2 regions of the Paenibacillus antri genome follow, and region 1 is predicted to be linked to the other one. Evidence: predicted binding sites of a transcription regulator. Region 1 holds the regulator's gene; the other holds the start of a gene.
The links. Region 1 encodes LexA, which represses DNA repair genes until DNA is damaged. Its sites were predicted from a motif close to CGAACATATGTTCG; they were not measured.
Positions count from the first base shown of each region.

Region 1 (16,866 bases):
GAGCCTGCGCTCCTCTTCCGGAATCGAGGCGTATCGCTCAAGCTTCTCCGTATTGACGATCGCATACCCGAGCCCCGCCTTCGTGTTGTGGTACAGGAACACGGAGTTCAGCACCTCGCGCCCCGCCGGCGGCAGGCCGAAGGAGACGTTGCTGATGCCGAGAATCGTTGAACTTTCCGGGAACTGCTCGCTGATCAGACGAATGCCTTCGATCGTGGCCGCCGCCGAACCGACGTATTGCGGATCGCCCGAGCCGACGGGGAACACGTTCGGATCGAAAATGATATCCCGCGGATTGACCCCGTACCGGCTCGTCAAAATATCGAACGAGCGCTTCGCGACGCGCAGCTTGTCTTCCGGCCATACCGCCATGCCCTTCTCGTCGATGAGACCGACGACGACGGCGGCGCCGTATTTATGAATGAGCGGCACGACGCGATCGAACCGCTCCAAGCCGTCTTCCATATTAATGGAGTTAATGATCGCCTTGCCCTGGGAATACTTCAAGCCGACCTCGAGCACTTCGTGGTTCGTCGAGTCGAGCATGAGCGGTACCTTGACCTTCTTCGTCACGAGCTGCAGAAACTCGGCCATCGACTTCTTCTCGTCGAGCTCCGTGTCCTCGAGGTTCACGTCGACGATATGCGCTCCGCTCTTCACCTGCGCTCTCGCGATTTCCGACGCCTCTTCGAATTTCCCTTCGAAAATCAAACGTTTGAACTTCCGCGAACCGATCACGTTCGTCCGTTCGCCGACCATCAGCGGCTTATTGTCCGCTTCGAGATACACCGTCTCGATGCCGGACACGGCCGGCGGATGCTCGCCGTCGCGCGGCCGCGGGCGGTAGCTCGACAGCTCGTCCGCCAGCGCGCGGATATGGTCCGGCGTCGTACCGCAGCAGCCGCCGGCGATGTTCAGCCAGCCCTGCTCCGCGAAGCCGGCCAGCTTCTTCGCGAGCGATTCCGGCGACTCGTGATAGTTGCCGTTCTCGTCCGGAAGACCCGCGTTCGGATAACAAGACACCGCCGCATCCGTCAGCGCCGACAGCGTCCGGATATGATCCTTCATAAATTCCGGTCCCGTCGCGCAGTTCAGACCGATCGAGACCGGCTTCAGATGCTCGAGCGAAACGAGGAACGATTCGATGTTCTGCCCCGCCAGCGTCGTGCCCATCGGCTCGATCGTGCCGGAGATCATGATCGGCACCGTCTTGCCCGCTTGATCGAACGCCTTGCGGATGCCGATGCTGCCCGCCTTCACGTTGAGCGTATCTTGGCTCGTCTCGAGCAGGAGCGCGTCGACCCCGCCTTCGAGAAGCGCCAGCGCCTGTTCGAAATACGACTCCACGAGTCCTTCGAACGTCACGCCGCCCGTCACCGACAGCGTCTTCGTCGTCGGTCCCATCGCGCCCGCGACGAAACGCGGCCAATCCGGCGTAGAAAACTTGTCCGCCGCTTCTCTTGCGAGGCGCGCCGCGGCCAAGTTCAGCTCTCTCGCTCGGTGCGGAATGTCGTATTCCGCCAAGACGACGCTCGTCGAACCGAAGCTGTTCGTCTCTACCAGATCCGCCCCTGCGGCGAAGTACGCTTCATGAATGCCGCGGATGAGGTCCGGTCGCGTGACGCAGAGCAGCTCGTTGCACCCGTCGAACTCGTCGCCGCCGAAGTCGGCCGCCGTAACGTCCGCTTGTTGAATCATCGTTCCCATAGCGCCGTCTATGATTAAGATCTTCTTTTCCAATTGTTGTTCTAATAATGTCTTCGTCACAACCAGACCCCACTCCCCTTGCCGATTTAACATAGTGTAGCAAATTACTCGGATTTGGAAAAGTTATTTGACAAAACCGATGACAGAGAGGTTAAAATATTCTATAATACGATTCATTGCTTCACTCTTTAGAATCATTATAAATAACAACTCCAATAAGGAAAGAGGGATTCGGATGGCGGAAATTCGCATTCGAAACACGGAAGAACGCATCTCGGGCGAAGAGAACGTCCGCGCGTTCCTGAGCAGTCAAGAAGTATTGTACGAGCATTGGAACCCCGCTAAGCTGCCGGCGCATCTTCAAGATAAATTCGTGCTGAGCGACGAGGAGAAAGCGGAAATCTTGTCGACGTTCGACGAGGAAATCCGAGATCTCGCGGCCCGCCGCGGCTACCGCACGTGGGACATCGTCGCCTTGTCCGACGCGACGCCGAACCTGGAGGAGCTGCTCAAGAAATTCGAGAACGTCCACACGCATACGGAAGACGAAGTGCGCGCGATTACGGCGGGCAAAGGCATCTTCATTATCAAGGGCACGGACGACGTCGGCTACTTCGACGTCGAACTCGAAGCCGGCGACGTCATCTCGGTGCCGGAGCACAAACCGCACTTCTTCACGTTGATGGACAATCGCCAGATCGTCGCGGTTCGCTTGTTCATCGAGACGGAAGGTTGGATCGCTCATCCGTTCGCGGACCCGGCGTTCCAGAAAGCATAAGATCGTTATTTGAAATGAACAATCCCCTTCCGCTTACCGGCCGGAAGGGGATTTTTTCGCGCTGCAGCGCACGCGGCGCGTCGGCTTCACCGCCGACTGCTTCCGGAGCCGAATTTCCACGACGCCGTCCGCGTATTCTGCTCGCGGCTTCCTCGGCACGACCGCGGCCGGCAGCTCGATCGTCTCGTCCAGCTTCCCCGGTATGCCTGTCAACGTCAGCGTACGATCGTCCAAGCGAAGCCGGGGCAGCTTGTCTGCGCCGTCCGACGGCATCGTCACCCGGACGATAACCGACTTGAACGTCTCGAAGCACTCCCACGTATATCCCGAGGCGCGGTGCCGTTCCAGGTACGCCAGCGCCTCCCCCATGAGCCGGTCCCACTCGTATTCGTTCCTCGCCGACGGCGAATTCCGCACCGACTGTATCTTGCGCCGGATCATGCCTTCGAACGACTTCCACCCGTTCCGGAACCTCCGGTCTTTCCATACGTCGTTCATGTCGAGCGAACCTCCTCCGCTTGCGCCCAGTGTATCTTACAGCGTATGCCGAGCGGAGACGTTCGGTTCATAAGAAAGGCCGCGGATCTGCGCTCCGCGGCACCAATAAGAACGTTATAGAATAATGGCAAGAATTTCTCGCAATCTCGTGACCGTGTGCTTCGGCGCCGTGTGTTCGCCGATCGAAGCGCCATGATGGTTGATCCAAATATTGTCCATCCCGACGCGGCTCGAACCGAGAATATCCGTCGTCAGCTTGTCGCCGATCATGATCGCTTCCTCCGGCTCGACCTCGAGCAGCGACAGCGCATGGCGGAAGATGCCCGGATCCGGCTTCCCTCGGCCGAAATCGCCGGAGATGACGATATGATCGAAGTAGGGGGACAGCTCGGGTACGCCGGCGAGCTTCTCCTTCTGCAGGTCCGGCGAGCCGTTCGTCAGCAGAAGCAGCTTGGCGTTGCCTCGGAGTTCGTCCAACACTTCGTACGTCTCTTCATAGAGGTACGCGAGACTGCGGCGAATCGCCGGGAACCGTTCGCCCAACCGGGCGCCGAGCTCCGGATCGTCGACGCCCAACGCGAGCAATCCGCGCGTCCACGCGTCGGCGCGATATTGCGGCATGAGCCGTTCCATCATCCGGAACTCCGGGGCTGCGCCTTCGCGGAAGTTGCCCCACAGCCCTTCGAACGGGTTAATGCCGATCATCTGCGTGAACGGGAACGTCTCGTAGCTTTCGTACAGCGCGCGGGCTTCCTTCCGCACGGACAACTCGAGCGCCTTCGGGTCTACGCCGACCGCTTCGGCCGCTTCCCGGCACGTCGCGTCGAACGCCTCCTGCACCGATCGCTCGTCCCACAACAACGTATCGTCCAAATCGAAAAGCACGGCTTTCTTCTTCATGCCCCTACGGTCTCCTTCTCCGCTCCGTTCAGCGGAATATGGTGAGCCGCCGCGAATTGCGTCAGCGCCTCGTTAATCCGATTCATCGGATACAGATGATAAGCTTTGGAGAACGAACGCTTCGTCTTCCCGTCCTTCAGCATCACGGTCGAACGATTGTCGCCGATGTGAATCGTAGCGATGTCCTGCGCCGCGACGGACCGGTCCCCGGCATACGTTCTCCAGCCGAGCTCGTTCTTCCCGACCTTAAGGAACGGCCTCCGTACGAAGAAGTGAAACAGCGCAAGCAGCAAATACAGCGCGACCGTGATCTGATATAACGTGTCTCCGGCGTTCGCCTGCGGCATCGTGAACGCGAAGAGAATGCCGGCGGAAGCCAGCACTAACGGGAACACCCAGCTTCTCCCCTTGATTTTCTCCGGGCCGTCTTTCGCGCCGATCGGCGTCTGCCCTTTTTTCAATCGGTCTTGATTCATCCGTTTGGAGTTTTTCTCCACCATGCGTTCCCATTTTCGGGACATACGTCTCAGTCCTTCTTCTCTTCGTCGTCTACGAATTCGATCGAATCCAGCTGCTGCCGGAGCGAGGCCTTCAAGTTGTCGATATATTGTTTGCGCAACTCGGCTTGTTCCAGTTTCTCCTCCGCCGTCAGTCCGACGGATTTCTGCTTTCTCGCCAGCTCGTTGATGCGTTGCACGCGTCCGGATATCATGATGACCTACTCCTTTCTTCAATTACTTAAACATAGGAGGAAGAGGCAAGTCAAGGCGGAAAACGAACAACGCCGCCAGCCGAATATCCGGCAGGCGGCGATCTGTTTTACGTATTAAGGGAGTCGCAACACTTGTCCCACTTGAAGGCTGGCGGAATCCAGATCGTTCGCTTCGATAATGCTCTGCACGTACGACTTCACGGAGACATCGTCGGGACCGTACGCCTTCGCGATCTTCCATAATGTGTCCCCCGGTTCTACGCATAGAATCGAACCGGTATCGAGAACGCTCGCCTGGGCGGCCGATTCGGCGGTCGTCGTCACCGCGGTAGAGTTGTCTTCTTGGTTGGCGCTGGCGTGAAGCATGACGCCCGACGTAGCGCTGAATCCGATCAGCGCGAGAAACATCATCATCCGTACGAAGAACTTCTTTCTCGCTTGTTGCTTGCCGTTCCGCTGTCTGTATGTGTTCGTTCTCATCGATATCGTCCTCCAAACGTTTGTTCCGAAACATTTGTTCTGATATCAAAATAACACGAACACCCGTTTGTGTCAACGGGAATTGAGAACTTTTGTTCTCCTATTCTTCGTATCGCCTTGCTTATCCACCGTCCGAACCGTTGCCTTTTAATGAAGCGCTTCGTTATATCGGGAACGCGGCGCTCCATCGCTGCGGCCGATCGCGTCTTCCATCTCCTTCCGCTCCCCCCTGCCGTACGAATGACATTCCGAAGTCCTACTTCCTTTCAAGTCGATTCGAACTTATGTTTGTACGAACTCCGGTTCTGTGTTATACTTCTCGTAATTAATTACCATTCCTTGGAGTGATCGAACTTGACGAAGCTGTCGAACCGGCAACAAGCAATTCTCGAATTCATTAGAAGCGAAGTTCGCGAGAAGGGTTATCCGCCTTCCGTACGGGAGATCGGCGAAGCCGTCGGCCTCGCGTCCAGTTCTACCGTTCACGGCCATCTCGACCGGCTCGAGAAGAAGGGCTTCATTCGCAGAGACCCGACGAAACCTCGCGCCATCGAGCTGCTTGGCGACGAAGACGAACGTCAGATGGTTCGCCTCGCGGTATCCCGCGTGCCGCTCGTCGGCAAGGTGACCGCAGGCCAACCGATTACCGCCGTCGAGAACGTCGAAGAATATTTCCCTCTTCCGTCGCATATGGTTCGCGACGATGAAGTGTTCATGCTCTCCGTCGTCGGCGAAAGCATGATCGACGTCGGCATCTTCGACGGCGATTACGTGATCGTGCGTCAACAGCAGACGGCATCCAACGGCGACATCGTCGTGGCGATGACCGAAGACGACGAAGCTACCGTTAAGACGTTCTACAAGGAGCGCGACCACATTCGTCTTCAACCGGAGAATCCGACGATGGAGCCGCTTCGCTACAATCACGTGACCGTTCTCGGCAAGGTCATCGGCATCTTCCGCGAGCTTCACTAAGACCAAGAACCCGGCGCAGCATGCGCCGGGTTCTTTCGTTCTTCCAAGTTCGGATCAAGCGTAATAGGACTTCCCCCACTCATCGGCGTGCACCGTGCAGGGCTGTTTGATGATCGTTTCGACGTCTGGCGACGGTATACGAGGGAGGCAGCACCGGAACGCAGCCGCTGCGCAAAAAAACCGACCGCGATCGCTCGCGGTCGGTCTCGATCCAACTTAATACAACGCCAAGTACTGGTCCCGTTCCCACTGATGCACCTGGGTCCGGTACATATCCCACTCGATTTCCTTCAACTCGACGAAGTGCGCGAGCGCGTGATCGCCGAGCGCGTCGCACACGACTTCGTTGCCAAGCAGCTCGTCGAGCGCTTCCTTAAGGTTTTCCGGCAGGCTCGGAATGCCCGCGGATTCCCGTTCGTCTTCGCTCATGACGTAGATGTTCCGATCGACCGGCGCAGGCAGCGACAGCTTGTTGCGAATGCCGTCGAGACCGGCCGCCAGCATGACCGCCATCGCCAAATACGGGTTCGCCGCCGGATCCGGGTTGCGCACCTCGACCCGCGTGCTGAGTCCGCGCGATGCCGGGATGCGGATCATCGGGGAGCGGTTGCTCGCCGACCAAGCCACATACACCGGCGCTTCGTATCCCGGAACGAGACGCTTATACGAGTTGACCGTCGGATTCGTGATCGCCGCGAAGCCTCGAGCGTGGCGCAGTACGCCGGCCATGTAGTGGCGAGCCGTAGCGCTGAGGCCCAGGCGGTCGCTCTCGTCGTAGAACGCGTTCGTGTCGCCTTGGAACAACGACTGATGGCAGTGCATGCCCGAGCCGTTCATCCCGAACAGCGGCTTCGGCATGAACGAGGCGTGCAAGTTATACTTGCGCGCGATCGTCTTGACGACGAGCTTGAACGTCTGAATTTGGTCGGCCGCATGAATCGCGTCGGAATATTTGAAGTCGATTTCGTGTTGACCCGGAGCGACCTCATGGTGAGACGCTTCGATTTCGAAGCCCATCTTTTCGAGCACGAGCACGATTTCGCGGCGGCAGTTCTCGCCGAGGTCCGTAGGCGCGAGGTCGAAGTATCCGCCTTGGTCGTTCGTCTCGAGCGTCGGATTACCCTTCTCGTCCGTCTTGAACAAGAAGAACTCCGGTTCCGGACCGACGTTCATCGCCGTAAAACCAAGCTCCTGCGCATCGCGAAGCGCACGCTTCAGAATTCCTCGCGGGTCGCCCGCGAACGGCGTGCCGTCCGGCATGTAAATATCGCAAATCAAACGAGCGACGCGGTCTTCCGTCACCCACGGGAAGATGACCCACGTATCCAAGTCCGGGTACAAGTACATATCGGATTCCTCGATCCGCACGTAACCCTCGATGGACGAACCGTCGAACATCATCTTGTTATCGAGCGCCTTCTCCAGCTGGCTGACCGGAATTTCCACGTTCTTGATAATGCCCATCAAGTCCGTAAATTGCAAACGGATGAACCGCACGTTCTCTTCTTTCGCGATCCGCATAATATCGTCTTTCGTGTAACCCAAAGCGATCTCTCCCATCAAATATAGTTCGGCGACTGATTTGCATCGTCAAAAGAAAAACGTCTTTCGACGTCTTCTTCCCTCTATGGATTGAAGAACCTCGACAGCTCGCCTTGAATGAGCGACACCTGTCCTCTTCGGTTTCCGCCGAGCAACTGCTGCTTGAGCATCTTATGAAGCTGCTTGTCGGTCAGCTCGCGCCGCTTGACCTCCGTATGCTCGTTAAGCACCGTCGCGTCGTCCGACTCCTTGTTGACCGGGGACAGCACCTGCTTGATTCCCGCGATATTGACGCCCTTCTCGATGAGGGACTTAATCTCCAGCAGGCGTTCCACGTCGTTAAATGAGAATAGGCGTTGGTTCCCTGAAGTTCTTGCCGGCATAATGAGTTCATGCTGTTCGTAATAACGGATTTGTCTCGCCGTCAAATCGGTCAGCTTCATAACGATTCCGATGGGAAACAATGCCATATTTCGGCGAATTTCATCACCCATTATACATCAACCTTCCAGTGTTTATAAGTGCTACTGTACATTTTAAACGAAATGACGGATACTTGTCAATTGATGTTAGGTTATATGTTATAAAAATTTACAAGATTCTTTCTTCCATCATCCGTTGTACAGCGGAAACGACACCTATTTTCACATGAGAGAAGGTCAACCCGCCTTGCATATAGGCCGTGTAAGGTTCTCGGATCGGCGCATCCGCGCTTAATTCCAGGCTTCCGCCTTGGATGAACGTACCCGCCGCCATAATGACCGGATGCTCGTAGCCCGGCATATCCCACGGCTCCGGCACGACGTGAGCGTCAACCGCGGAGGCTCGCTGCACGCTCTGCACGAAGGCGATCAGCTGCGACGCCTTGTCGAATCGTACCGCTTGGATGATGTCCGAGCGAGGATCGTCCCACTTCGGGTTCGAGACGAAGCCAAGCGCGTCGAACAGCGCCGCCGCGAACACGGCGCCCTTAAGCGCCTGTCCGACCGCGTGCGGCGCGAGAAACAGCCCTTGGTAGATCGCCCGCGTCGTTCCCAGCATCGAGCCGACTTCGGCGCCGATGCCCGGCGCCGTCAACCGATAGGCCGCCAATTCGACAAGACGCTTCCGTCCTACGATATATCCGCCCGTCGGCGCGAGTCCGCCCCCCGGGTTCTTGATCAAGGAACCTGCCATCAGATCGACCCCGACCTCGGTCGGCTCCCGCGTTTCCGTGAACTCTCCGTAACAATTGTCGAGGAAAGCGATCACGTTCGGGTTCAGCGCTTTGACGCGGCGCGTCATCTCGCCGAGCTCTTCCACCGTGAACGAAGAGCGCCACTCATACCCGCGGGACCGCTGCATCGCGACGACCTTCACCGAAGGGGACCATGCCTCCTCCACCGCATCCCAATCGACGCGACCGTCCGACCCGAGCGGCACGATCGTGCAGCGAACGCCCCAATCGCGGAGACTGCCCGTCCCGTCTCCTTCCGCGCCGATGACCTTATGCAGCGTGTCGTACGGCGATCCGGTAATGAACAGCAACTCGTCCCCGGGCCGGAGAACGCCGAACAACGCGGTAGCGATCGTATGCGTCCCCGAAGCGAAGTGAGGCCGGACCAACCCGGCCTCCGCACCGAACACCTCCGCGTACACCTCGTCCAACGTCTCCCGCCCGCGGTCGTTATAACCGTAGCCGGTCGAACCGCTGAAGTGAAAATCGCTTACCTTATACTTCTGAAACGCTTGAATCGTCTTCCATTGATTCGCATCGATCAATCGATCGATGTCCCGTAACCTCGGCTCCGCCACCCGTTCCGCCGTTGCGACGGCGTCCTGAAGCCTTGGATGTAACTCCATCATGTATGATAATCTCCCATCAACATTCCGTAAAAGGACTTATTTTACGATATAAGGTTCCAAACGTGACGCGGATAATGCAAAGGCCTTCGATTGCAGCTTGGCCGTCAATACGACCGCTTCTTCCTCCGTCTCCGACTCCATAACGTCGCTGACGCGGTAGGCCAGCGCGATCAAGTCCCCGCGCTCGATTGGGAATCGCATCGTAACGACCTCCCCCATCAAGCGGCGCTCAAGAACGTCCTTCAACGCCTCGAGGTGATCGTCGTTCATCGCCGAGATCGCGAGCGTATTCTCGCCCGTCGGAATCATCTCCCGTTCGCCCGGCGTACACAAGTCGATCTTGTTGTAAATCATGACCGTCTCTTTGCCTTGCGCGCCCAGCTCTTCCAAGACGCCGTCGACGACTCGGATATGCTCCTCGCGCATCGAAGACGAAGCGTCGACGACATGCAGGATCAAGTCCGCCTCCAGCACCTCTTCCAGCGTCGCGCGAAACGCGGCCACGAGATCATGCGGCAGCTGCTGAATGAAGCCGACCGTATCCGTCAACACGACTTCGCCGACGGACGGCAGCGGCATGCTGCGGGACGTCGGATCGAGCGTCGCGAACAGCTTGTTTTCCGCATAGACGTCCGATTTCGTCATCCGATTGAGCAGCGTCGACTTCCCTGCATTCGTATACCCCACTAACGCCACTTGGTATACGCCGCTCTTCTTCCGACGCTCGCGATGCAGCTTCCGGTGCCGCGTCACCTCGTCGAGCTGCCTGCGCAAATCCGTGATGCGGTTACGGATATGACGGCGATCGGTCTCCAGCTTCGTCTCGCCGGGACCTCTCGTTCCGATGCCGCCCCCGAGCCGGGACAAATTCTTCCCGTGTCCGGACAACCGGGGCAGCAAATAACTGAGCTGCGCCAGCTCGACCTGGAGAATGCCCTCTCTCGTCTTCGCCCGCTGCGCGAAAATATCGAGGATAAGCTGCGTCCGATCGACGATCTTCGCGTCTAAGTACTCCTCCAAATTTCGAACTTGGCCGCCGGAGAGCTCTTGATTGAAGATGACCGTCGTTCCGTTCAATTCCCGGAGCCGGTCGCGCACCTCCTCGACCTTCCCCTTCCCGATAAACCACTTGCTGTCCGCCTTCTCGCGCTTCTGCACCGCCGTGTCGAGCACTTCGACCCCGGCCGTCTCCGCCAGCCGAACGAGCTCTTCCATCGAATAGCGGACGAGATCGTCGGTTTCGTCGCCCGTCACGAGGCTAACGAGAATCGCGCGATCCTCCAACTCCGTACTCGTCGTCATCGTACTCGCTTTCATCTATGTCAGGGTCCCCTTCCGAAATCCATACTCCCCCATAACATACCATCTTGCCGAAGCGATTTCCACTTGACAACCTCCCCCGGTAAAAACGAAAGACCTCCCGCCGTCCTTCGGCGAAGAGGTCTATAGTTTACCACGCATCCGTTCCGTTCCATTCGGCTTCGAAGCGGCGAAGGAACGACTCCATGTACCGGTGCCGATCCTCGGCGATCCGCCGGGCTTCGTCCGTGTTCAAGAGCTCCTTCAGCTTCAACAGCTTCTCGTGAAAATGATTGTACGCGCTGCTCTTCCCCGTCCGATATTCCTCCGCCGTCATCGACGTTCGTATCGGCAGCGAAGGATCGTGCATCGGCTGCCCCTTCCAGCCGGAATAGGCGAACGTACGGGCGATGCCGACGGCGCCCAGCGCATCCAGCCTGTCGGCGTCCTGCACGACCCGCCCCTCGAGCGTCGTCAAGCCGGATCGTCCGCCGCCCTTAAAGCCCAAATTCGCGATAATGTCGACGATATGCTCCGCATCCGATTCCGCGACGTTCCGCTCCGCCAGCCAGCTTCGAATGTCTCGCAGGCAGCTTTCCTCGTCGCCGAACAGCTTCTCGTCCGCCAGATCGTGCAGCAGCGCCGCCATCTCGCAGACGAAGGCGTTCGCCCCCGTCGCCGCGGCGAGGCGCAGCGCCAAACGACGCACCCGCTCGATATGCCACCAGTCATGTCCGCTGCTGTCCCCGCCGAGCTTCTCCTTCGCCCAAATTTCCGCTTCCGCCGTAATATTACTCATCCCGTTCGCTCCTTCCGGCCGCCGCCTCGCGCAGCACCGCCTTCATCATCGATACATAAACTCTCCAGTAAAACGATTTTACGTCAGTCGGGGTACGGAACCGTCTATTCGACGACGACCGCGCGCAGCGGAATCGCCGGCTTCGCTAACCACCATAACCATGGCGCCAAGGCGCACAACGCTAGAGCGAACAGCGCCCAGACGAAGCCGGGCGCGTTCCGAATCGAACGCATCGTTCGTAATCCTCTCATTTGCGATGTACCGAGATGCCGCGGCGGGCCATATCTCCCCAGCCGTGCTTCTTGCCCCGGAGCGCTTCGAACAGACCGATCAGCCGGTACCACAGCATCGTCGGACGGTACCAGAAGCTTTCCGTCAACGCATACAGAAACAGCTTCGTAACGTCGGATACCCGATTGTACTTCCGCAAGCTCCATTCCTCGAGCAGCACCGTTCCGGCCGACAGCAGCGAACCGTACAACACCATGAGCAGCGCATACGCCATCACGAACGACACATTCAGCACATCGAGAAAATAGCCGAGCAGTACCGTCGCATACCCCGCGATCTCCAATAGCGGACCGAGCAGCTCGACGATGAGGAAGTACGGCATCGCCGCCATCCCGATCCGTCCGTATTTCGGATTGAACAGCATGCCCCGATGCCGCCACAAGCTCTCGAATAGGCCGCGATGCCACCGCGTCCGCTGCCGCTTCAACACTTGCAGCGTCTCGGGCGCCTCCGTCCAACAGACGGGATCGGGGATGTAGGCGATTCTAGCCTTGCTCTTCTTCTCCCGGATCAGCCGATGCAGCCGAACGACGAGCTCCATATCTTCGCCGATCGTCCCCGTCTCGTAGCCTCCTGCCTCGATGACCCAATCCTTGCGGAATACCCCGAAAGCACCCGAAATAATAAGCAGCAGTTTCATTTCGCTGAGCCCGATGCGCCCCATAAGGAACGCCCGCAAATATTCGATGACCTGCATGACGACCAACGGATTTCGCGATAACCGAATATCCGATTCCCCTAGGTGACCGCCGACCACCTCGCTGCCGTTCACGATGCCGATGCTGCCTCCGCTCGCGATAATTTCTTCGCCCGGCCTCGCCTCCAGGATCGGTTTCATGACGCGGACGAACGCGTTGGGATCCAGCACCGTGTCGCCGTCGAGCGAGACGAAATACGGATACTGCGAGAAGTTGATGCCGGCGTTCAGCGCGTCGGCTTTGCCCCCGTTTTCCTTATCGATCAATACGAGGTTCGGATGTTTCCGGGAGGAAAACACCCTCCGTACAGGCTTCGTCTTCGTTTTCAAACCGGACCACTGGACTTTGTTCTTCAACTCGAACATATCGAATTGTTCGACCAGCACGTCGACCGTTCGGTCCTTCGAGCCGTCGTTCACGACGATGATTTCGAAGACGCTGTAATTAATGCCGAGCAAGGATCGTACGCTGTCCACCACGTTCAACTCCTCGTTGTACGCGGGGACTAAGATGGATAAGGGAGGAGTGAATGCGGAAAATTGCACCTCGTCGTATTGAAGAGCTACGACCTTATGCTCTCTAAGCAATTTGCGCATCGCGATGACGAGCTGCAGCAAATAAAACGCCAACACGGCCAACACGTACCAAAACACAACCACCGAAGCGCGTTCTATCGTCCACGCGATCCATTCAAGCCAGCTGTCGCTCATAACCGTATCTCTCCATCATTTCATGCGCCAGATCGCGCGCGTACCGGTCCGGATGCGTATGCAGCAGCCGCTCCAATCTCGCCTTCCGGCCGGGATATTCCATTAACGACGCCATCGCTTGCTGCCGCACCGAATAATTCACGTCGCCTAACATCGACTCCAGCAACGCCGGATAGACGTCATTGGGCACGGCTCCCATCAATCTTGCGGCCATCAGCTTCTCGGACCGGGGCATCCGCTCCCAATTCGAGGCTCGTTCGATGAAGGCGGCTTCCGCCTCCGGACCGATGTATCCGAAGTTGGCGATCCCTTTCAACGCGCGCACGCGCTGTTCCGCCTCGTCGGAGACGGACGCTCGCTCGAACAGATGGAGCGTCCGCTCGTCCCGCAGATTACGTATGCGCAGCACGTCCAGCAGATTGTTCCTCACCCATGGCGCGAAGGCGTCGAATTTCTCGATGCACAGCTGCAAGAGACTCGGATCGAGCGGCATGAATACGTGCCGGATATGGTGATCGGTCATCCCCTTCGCCCGCGTCTCCAACAGGTCGATCGCTTCCGGGCGCTGCAGCGCCGCAAGCGTCCGATGGGCGAGCAGCCGCTCCGCTTCCGTTCTCCGTTCGTCGACGGCCGCCCACGCCAATTCGGGCCAAAATTCGTCCAACCGGAACAAGCCGATGTAGATCATGGCGTTCACTCGATCGCTCCAGCGTCTTCCGGTCAGCCGCGAGCGATAATTTTCCGCGAAGCTGGCCCGGACCAATGACCGAATGCGCTCGATTTCTTCGCGCGTGCCGCCCAGCCGGATTCGCTTCGCGCAGAACTCCTGGATCAACGAACGCCAAAGCGGATATTTGCGAGCGAGCGCCGCGAGATCCGCGATCGAACCGGCGGACTCCACGGAGCGCTGCAAGCCGTATTCGGCCGTTTCGAGCCGTTCCGCGACGAATCGGCTCGCCCTGGCATATCGCGTCTTCGCGTATACTAAGTAGCCGTACAATCCAAGCACCGTCGCGGCAACGACGACGCTAAGCGTCCCGACGATAAGGAAAGGAGCGGAGCTCATCGCTTCTGCAGCATCTTGCGAACGCGGGCTTCCAGCTCGGCCATGCCGAACGGTTTCGTCACGTAGTCGTCGACACCGGCCTCCAACGCCTTCGCAACCTCCAAGTCGTCTTCGATGCCGGTCAGCATTAATATGCTATATCTACGCTTCGGGTCGTGTTGCCGAATTTGGCGAAGCACTTCCATTCCGTTGAGCCGCGGCATATTCCGATCCAATACGATGAGACAAGGCTCCTCGTTCTTATGCCATTCGTCGGCCAAGAACGCATCTCCGTCCTCATAAAGCTTAATATTGACTTCGTCGAAATCGCTGATCAGTCGAGACAATCGGCGGCCAAGCATCGTGCGAAGGATCGGATCGTCGTCCACCACGGCGATCTTCCAAGGTCCTTCCACACGAACCGCTTCGGCAGCGGCCGGGGCGATCTCCTTCGCTTCCATCGTCGCGGCGACGACGCTTCCGCTCGCCGCATGCAGCAACGGCGCCAACAGCAGCTCCGCTTCCGCTACCGTGAACGTTCTACTGCCGTCCTCGCTCAGCAACGCCAACAATTCGCCCGCGATCGTCGACCACTCGGGCAATCCGACGGTTCCGGCCGTTCCCTTGGCCGTGTGAACGAGCCGATAAAGCTCTTCCTCGGAAACCGAAGCGTCCCGCTGGAGCAAGTCGCGGATGCGCTGGCCGAATTGTTGAATGAACATCTCGATATACTTACTCATAACGCCTCCCGAATATAAAGACACCCCATCCCCTATCCTCGGCTAAAGAATAGAGAACGAGGCGAATATCAGTCTTTGTCGCCGGCGAACTTGTAACCGGATCCCCACACGGTCTTGATGTACCGGTTCTGGGTATCGATCTTCGACCTTAGATTCTTAATATGAACCGTTACCGTGTGAATATCCCCGGAATCCTGCCCGCCCCAGATCGATTCATACACTTCTTCTCTCGAGACGACGCGGCCTTCCTGCTCGGCCAAATACGACAAAATCTGGAATTCCTTCGTGGAGAGCTCCACGCGTTCTTGATTCAAGTACACCTCGAAGGTGTCCTTATGAATGAGTAAGGCGCCGTTGTCGAAGGACATGACGGCATCCGTCGACTTCCGTGCCGATCGGGAGCGCTGCTCTCTGCGAAGGTGCGCCTTCACGCGAGAGACGACTTCTTCGATTTCGAACGGCTTCGTGATGTAATCGTCGGCGCCGACGCTAAGTCCGATCACCTTATCCGCGTTCCGATCTCTGCCGCTGATCAGCACGATCGGCCCTGGATATTGATCCCGGATTCGTTGGCACACCTCGAGACCGTCCATCCCGGGCATCATAATATCGAGCAGAATGAGATCGAAAGTATACTCGCCGATCAATGTAAGCGCATCAATGCCGTTCCCGGCCGTCATCACAAGGTAGCCTTCGATTTCCAGCGTCTCCGACAGCAGATGTTTAACCGCGCGGTCGTCATCCACCAATAGTATTAAGGGCTTGTCCATTGGCAAAGAAAGTCTTCCTTTATGAAATAGTAGGTAACCAGATAATAGTATATCAATTTATTCTTGCAGCAACCAGTTGCCATGGACCGATAATTCTCAGTTTTCTTTACTTTCGATAATAGGATGCTAGAATCGCGTCCATCACGCGATTCGTGCGCAAGGCCGTGCGGCCCGTGCTGGGGGAAGTCCCTCCTATCCCTCTCAACTCGTCTACGATGCTTTGGATCAGAGGTTGTTGGACGTGCATCGGTTGTTCGATCCTCCACTCCTCCGTCCCGGCTGGCGTCGTCAGTCGAATGGGATCGTTACGGAACGTGGCATACTCGATCTTCCCGCGGGTGCCGACGATTTCGTTCCGGTCTTCCGCGACCCCTGCCTCGAAACACCACGAGCCTACGCCGTGCGCTCCGGATTCGAACACATAGGAAGCCGTTACCGTATCCTCTGCCGCATAACGTCTGCCTTGGTTCGTCGCATGTCCGGAGACGCTTCCGATGGGACCCAGCAAATAATCGAGCAGATCGAGCGAATGACTGGCCAAGTCGGGAAAAAGCCCCCCGCCCCCGATCTCCGGCTGCAGCCTCCAAGATTCCCTTGCGTCCGATTTCGGCGGCGGCGCGAACTGGACCGTCGTTACGGTGCGAACTTCTCCGATCGCCCCTTGTTCGATGAGTTCCTTCACTTTGAGAAAACGGGGCTGCTTCCTCCGATAGTAGGCCACGAATAAAGGAACGTTCGCCGCTTCGCACGCTTCGACCATCGTTCTGCATTCCGCTTCGTTCATCGCCATCGGCTTCTCGACGTATACCGGCTTGCCGGCCTTAGCCGCTTTCAATACATATTCCATGTGGGACGAAGGAGGCGTGGCCACATATACGGCATCGACCTCCGGATCTTCGATTAAGCGGTCCGCGTCGTCGTACCATCTCGGCACGCCGTGCCGTTCGGCGTAATCGCGCGCCAAGTCGCCGTTCCGGCGCATGACCGCAACCAATGCGGAGCCTTCGGCCTTCTGCAGCGCGGGGCCGCTCTTGACCTCCGTTACGTTCCCGCAGCCGATAATGCCCCACTTTATGA
Region 1 covers NZ_VCIW01000016.1:392-17,257, reverse strand. Annotated here, with positions in the region: gene metH (methionine synthase) at 1-1,707, opposite strand, end outside; gene FE782_RS21000 (1,2-dihydroxy-3-keto-5-methylthiopentene dioxygenase) at 1,943-2,485, shown strand; gene FE782_RS20995 (Hsp20/alpha crystallin family protein) at 2,519-2,983, opposite strand; gene FE782_RS20990 (HAD family hydrolase) at 3,098-3,883, opposite strand; gene FE782_RS20985 (hypothetical protein) at 3,880-4,404, opposite strand; gene FE782_RS20980 (DUF896 domain-containing protein) at 4,410-4,595, opposite strand; gene FE782_RS20975 (LysM peptidoglycan-binding domain-containing protein) at 4,710-5,075, opposite strand; gene lexA (transcriptional repressor LexA) at 5,430-6,050, shown strand; gene glnA (type I glutamate--ammonia ligase) at 6,267-7,595, opposite strand; gene FE782_RS20960 (MerR family transcriptional regulator) at 7,676-8,086, opposite strand; gene FE782_RS20955 (methionine gamma-lyase family protein) at 8,184-9,437, opposite strand; gene hflX (GTPase HflX) at 9,474-10,754, opposite strand; gene FE782_RS20945 (HD domain-containing protein) at 10,888-11,535, opposite strand; gene FE782_RS33135 (hypothetical protein) at 11,640-11,768, opposite strand; gene FE782_RS20940 (glycosyltransferase family 2 protein) at 11,783-13,234, opposite strand; gene FE782_RS20935 (hypothetical protein) at 13,215-14,300, opposite strand; gene FE782_RS20930 (response regulator) at 14,297-15,019, opposite strand; gene FE782_RS20925 (response regulator transcription factor) at 15,088-15,789, opposite strand; gene FE782_RS20920 (Gfo/Idh/MocA family protein) at 15,896-16,866, opposite strand, start outside.

Region 2 (5,057 bases), on a different contig from region 1:
GCTTCGGCGCCAGCTCCTCGACCGTCCGGAACGCGAGCGCCGCGCACTCCGCCTCGTCGAGCTCCGCCCACGTCCGGCCTTCTTCCGCGAGCTTCTTCGACAGCTGGCTGAGCGCCGCGTGGTACAGCTGCCCGATGTCGGGCGCTTCGAGCCGGTACAGCCGGCGCTCCTTCAACCCGAGTCCGTATCCCGCGAAATGGGCGAACGGACAGCCGGCGAACGTCTCGAGCCGGGACACGCTCGTGCGGAACGTCTCTCCGTACAGCGCGATCGCCGTTTCCTCAGACAACCGTCCTTGCCGGTTGTCGTAATCGAGGGACGGGAGCAGCCCGAGCAGACGCTCGCGCCAAAACGGTCGTTCCGCCAGCCAGTTGTACGCGGCCCACCAGACGCCCGAGACGGGCTCGCCGCGCTTCCAGCGACGCAGCTGCGGCAGCAGCTCCGCCAGGGCGCGCGAAGGCGTGGAGAGACGCTCCAGCGCCTCCTCGTCGCTCGCCCCGGCCGGCACGTCGCCCGGCACGTACATCGTCTTCGCGTCGGGCGCGAGCCGCTTCAGCGTGCGAATCCATTCGGACGGCAGCAGCGTCGTCCCTTCCGGGTCCGAGAGCGCGTAGCTGACCCAGAGCCCTTCGGACGGCAAGAACAATGCGTTATACAGCAGAAAACGCTCGTCCAACAGACGCCTGCGGCTGTCCGGCGCGAGCTCGAGACCGGCCGCGTGCATCCGCTCGCGATCCGCCTCGGACACTACGCCTTTCTCCTTCGGCCGCATCGGGATGACGCCGTCGTTCACGCCGAGCAGGTACAACCGCTTCACCCCGAACGCGCGCGTCCGATCCAAGCTGCCGACGAGCACCTGATCGAGCGCCGGCGGCACGAGACCCATGCGGATCCCGTCGAGACCGGCCGCGATCATGCCGGCGAACAGCTCCGTATCCGCGGGCTCGTCGCCGACGAGCTCGACCAGCTGATCGAGCGTGTCGACGACGCGGTCCCACAGCTGCTCGTGCTCCTTCGCCCGATCGGGATCCCCCGCGCGCTCCGCGGAATCGCGCCAACGCGCGAGCGTGTCGGCCGCGCCGGTATCCTCCAGGAATGCGAACAACGCCGCCGCCTGCTGCTCGATCGTCTTGGCTTTCTTTAACCGCTTCTCGAAGGCGTGCAGCGGAGCGACGACGAGCGATCGCCACCGTTCGACGCGCTCTTCCCGCGCCCGCTGCCGTTCCGCATGCGCCGCTTCGTCCCCTTCGAGCGGTGCGCCCGCGTTCAACCGCCAAGGTTTCCCGTCGGTCCACCGCGTCCCCTTGATGCCGTATTCGAGAACGACGTTTTCCAACTGGTCCATGGCGTATCTCGCCTCCGACTCGGTCCGGAACGCGCCTCTCGGAAACAACAAATCGGTCTTCGCGGCCCGGAACACCGCATCGTACGTCCATCGGGACTGAACGACGTCGATCGCCGAGCGGACGAGCTCGCCGAGGGGATGGTGAGCGACGGCGCGCTTCTGATCCAGGAAGCACGGAATGCCGTGGTCCCGGAACGCCGCAGCGATGATGTCGCCGTACCCTTCCCAGTTGCGGACGTAGACGGCGATATCCCGCCACCTCGCCGAGCCGGACGAGACGAGCCGGACGATGTCCCGCGCGGCCGCTTCGGCTTCCGCTCGCGGATTCGCCGCGGACGCGACGACTACCGCCCCGTTCGCGTCGAGCGCCGGCGTAAAGGGTCGGCCGTTCGCCTTATCGACGAACGCCCGCTCGAGCGCGGCCAGCGTCGGCGCGGAAGCATACCGTCCCGCCGCGCCGCCCTCCAGCATCGTCGTCGCTTCGACGGGAATGCCCTCTTCCTCCGCCATACGCAGCAGCGTCGTCATCGTCGACGCCGTCGGATGGAACAGCTCCAGATCGTCCGGCGCCTCGTGGGCGCCGTACGCCCGGTCGATCGTCAGCGCGAACGTGACGCGGTCCGCATGCTTGCAAAGCTGCCGCAGCGCCGAGAGCTCCGTCGGCGTGAAGCCGTGGAAGCCGTCCACCCAGATCCGCGCGCCGCGGATCGTCTCCGACGACGACGCATGCTCGCCGAGAAGCGTTAAATAATCTTCCGAGTCGACGTATTTGCCGGAGAGCTCCGTCTCCATGCCGCCGATCAGAAGCGCCAGATCGTGCAGCTTGTCCCGCAGCGCCGGCGGGAACGCTTCGTCCTCCGCCGCCTCGCGCAGCCGCGCCGCGTCGACCGCGTATCGCTTGCACTCCGCGAACCATTCGTTCGCCGCGTCGATCCAGCCGCCGCCTTCCGCGAAACGCCGGAACGCGCGGAAGTCGCGGCCTCGCGACCGCGCGATTTTATATAGAAGCATCTTCTTGCCCGTATCGTCGATATGTAAGCGGGACGCGCCCCCCGCCTCTTGCATGACGCGGAACGCCAGCCGTCGAAAGCTTAAGGATTGCGCGCGGATCGTTCCGCCGAAGCGGGCGACGAACGCGCGGTCGGCCGCTTGCGTCATCTGCTCGGGCACGAGCAGGATCAGCGGCGGCCCGTCGGGAGAGCGCTCCAGCTCTTCCCCGATTTGCTCGAACGCGCTTCGGCTCTTGCCCGCCCCCGCGCGCCCCAGCACGAATCGAATACCCAAACCGAACCCCTCCGAGAGTCTTTTTTTCCAAGGTACACCGTCGAACGGGTGTTTGCAATGGATTTTTTTGCCGAGGCGAATCGTATTTCGATCGCAAAATAGAGTACAATGAGATGTAGAAGAAAAATGGGTGGAAGAAGGAGTTGCGTCGCATGGCGGACGAAGGAATCGTGCTGACCCCCGAGGGACTGCAAAAATTGAAGGACGAGCTCGAGGAGCTGAAGACGGTCAAGCGGAGCGAGCTGGCGGCTCGGTTGAAGACGGCGATCAGCTACGGCGACCTGAAGGAGAACAGCGAGTACCACTCGGCGAAAGACGACCAAGCGTTCATGGAAACGAGAATATTAACGATCGAAAACATTTTGCGGAAAGCCCGCGTCGTCGAATCGATCGACACGTCGACCGTTCAGGTCGGCTCGGTGGTGACGCTGCACGACTTGGAGTTCGACGAGAAGATCGATTACCGGATCGTCGGACCGGCCGAGGCGGACGTCGCCGATAATAAAATTTCGTACGAAAGCCCCCTGGGGCAAGCGCTCATGGGCCAATCGATCGGCAGCAAAATTACGGTGAACGCCCCGATGGGCGAAATTACGTACGAGCTGCTCGACATTAAAGCGGTATAACGGCGGACCGACGGGACAAACGATGTCCCGTCGGTCTTTTCTTTGCAAAACGAGTCGCACGCTCCGCTCGGCTTTGCGCATCGGTTCCTCTTCCCGACTCGTTCGCCGACGCGCTCCCGAATTAGGGAACAGCGATATTCCCTATTTTCGCTCACTCCCCCGTATTTGCCCGAGTAAGAAACATGTACATGTTCCCTAACAGCCGGGAGCACGAGCAATTCCTCAGGTTCGGCTGAGCCAAGGGAAATCCAGGAGAAGGAGCTCCGGGACTACCTCGCCGCCCCAAATTAAAGAGCCGCCCGATGCTCCATCGGACGGCTCCAACCCGAAGCGCTCGCCGCATTACCGGCTCCGCACCTCGAAAATCGCGAACTTCAAATAATTGCCCTCGTCCACGCCGAGCAGCTGCGGATGATCCTTGCCGGCGCCGCGGAACTCGACGAGACGCAGCGCCTTGCCGGCATCGTCCGCCGCCGCGTGGATCGTCTCGAGGAATACATCCGGACGGACGTGATACGAGCAGCTGGCCGTCACGAGATAACCGCCCTCGTTCACGAGCTTCATGCCGTGCAGGTTGATATCCTTATAGCCCCGGCATGCGCCCTCGACCGCGCCGCGGTTTTTCGCGAACGCGGGCGGATCGAGAATGACGACGTCCCAAGACCGTCCGGCGCCCGCCGCGATCGGCTTGGACGTATCCACCTTCGCTCCGGCTTCGCCCGCCTTCGCGCGCGCCGCGCGCTCCTCCAGCCCCTTCGCCTGCTCCCGCAAGTAATCGAACGCATTCGCGACGACGAACTCGACGCGCTCCGAGAAGCCGTTCCGCTCGACGTTGCGGCGCGCCGCTAGAATCGCGTGCTCCGAGATGTCGAGGCACGTCACCTTCTTGGCGCCGTATTTGCAGGCGTGCAGCGTGAAGCTTCCCGTATGCGAGAAGCACTCGAGCACGGTCGCGCCGTCCCAATACGGGAACGTCACCTCTTTGCCGTTCGCGTTGACGGGCGCGGACCGCGTCGCGCCGTCCGCATCGGTCAGCTCCCGCACCGCGATGCCGCTCCGGCGCCCCCAGCCGGTCATCAACGGACGAATCGCCGCCCGATTTTCCCGTTGGTCGAAGAAGTAACCGGTTTTCTGTCCGCTCACGACGTCGACCTCGATCTCCAGCCCATTCTCCCGGATGACGATCGGGCCGCTCGGCGCTTCGCCGTACAGCGTGCCCGTCCGCTCTTCGAGCCCTTCGAGCGCGCGGATGCCGACGTCGCTCCGCTCGTAAATCGTGCGCGGGGCGAATAACTCGACCAACGCCTCGACGATGCTGTCGCGCGCTCGATCCATCCCGAGCGTGACGATCTGCACGACGAGCGTATCGCCGAACCGGTCGACGGTCAAACCCGGCAGGAAATCCGCCTCGCCGTAGGCGATGCGGCAATACCGAGGGTCGTCGACGAACCGCTCCCGCACCTCGAGGCACGTCCGGAACCGTTCCAGGAAGAACGCCTTATCCATTCGTACGAGCTGCCCGCGGGAGACGACCCGGCCGATCATCTGGGACGCCGGGTTTACGTACGCCGAAGCCAAAAATTTTCCTCTATGGTCCGTTACCGCAACGATCCCGCCCGGCTCCGGTTCGCCTTCGAATCGTTCGACCTCGTTCTTGAATATCCACGGATGGCCCGCTTCCAGGCGCTTCTTCCGCGTCTTCGTTAGTATCATCGTCGCCAATGGCGTCTTGCACCTCTTCCGGCGAGCGGGGAGCCTGTCATGCCCGTCCCGCTCGATTCATATAAATAATCCGATGCACC
Region 2 covers NZ_VCIW01000015.1:19,130-24,186, reverse strand. Annotated here, with positions in the region: gene addB (helicase-exonuclease AddAB subunit AddB) at 1-2,629, opposite strand, end outside; gene greA (transcription elongation factor GreA) at 2,782-3,255, shown strand; gene FE782_RS20085 (class I SAM-dependent rRNA methyltransferase) at 3,598-4,968, opposite strand.
Region 2: the regulator LexA is predicted to act here: its motif matches at 2,671-2,684, upstream of addB (helicase-exonuclease AddAB subunit AddB).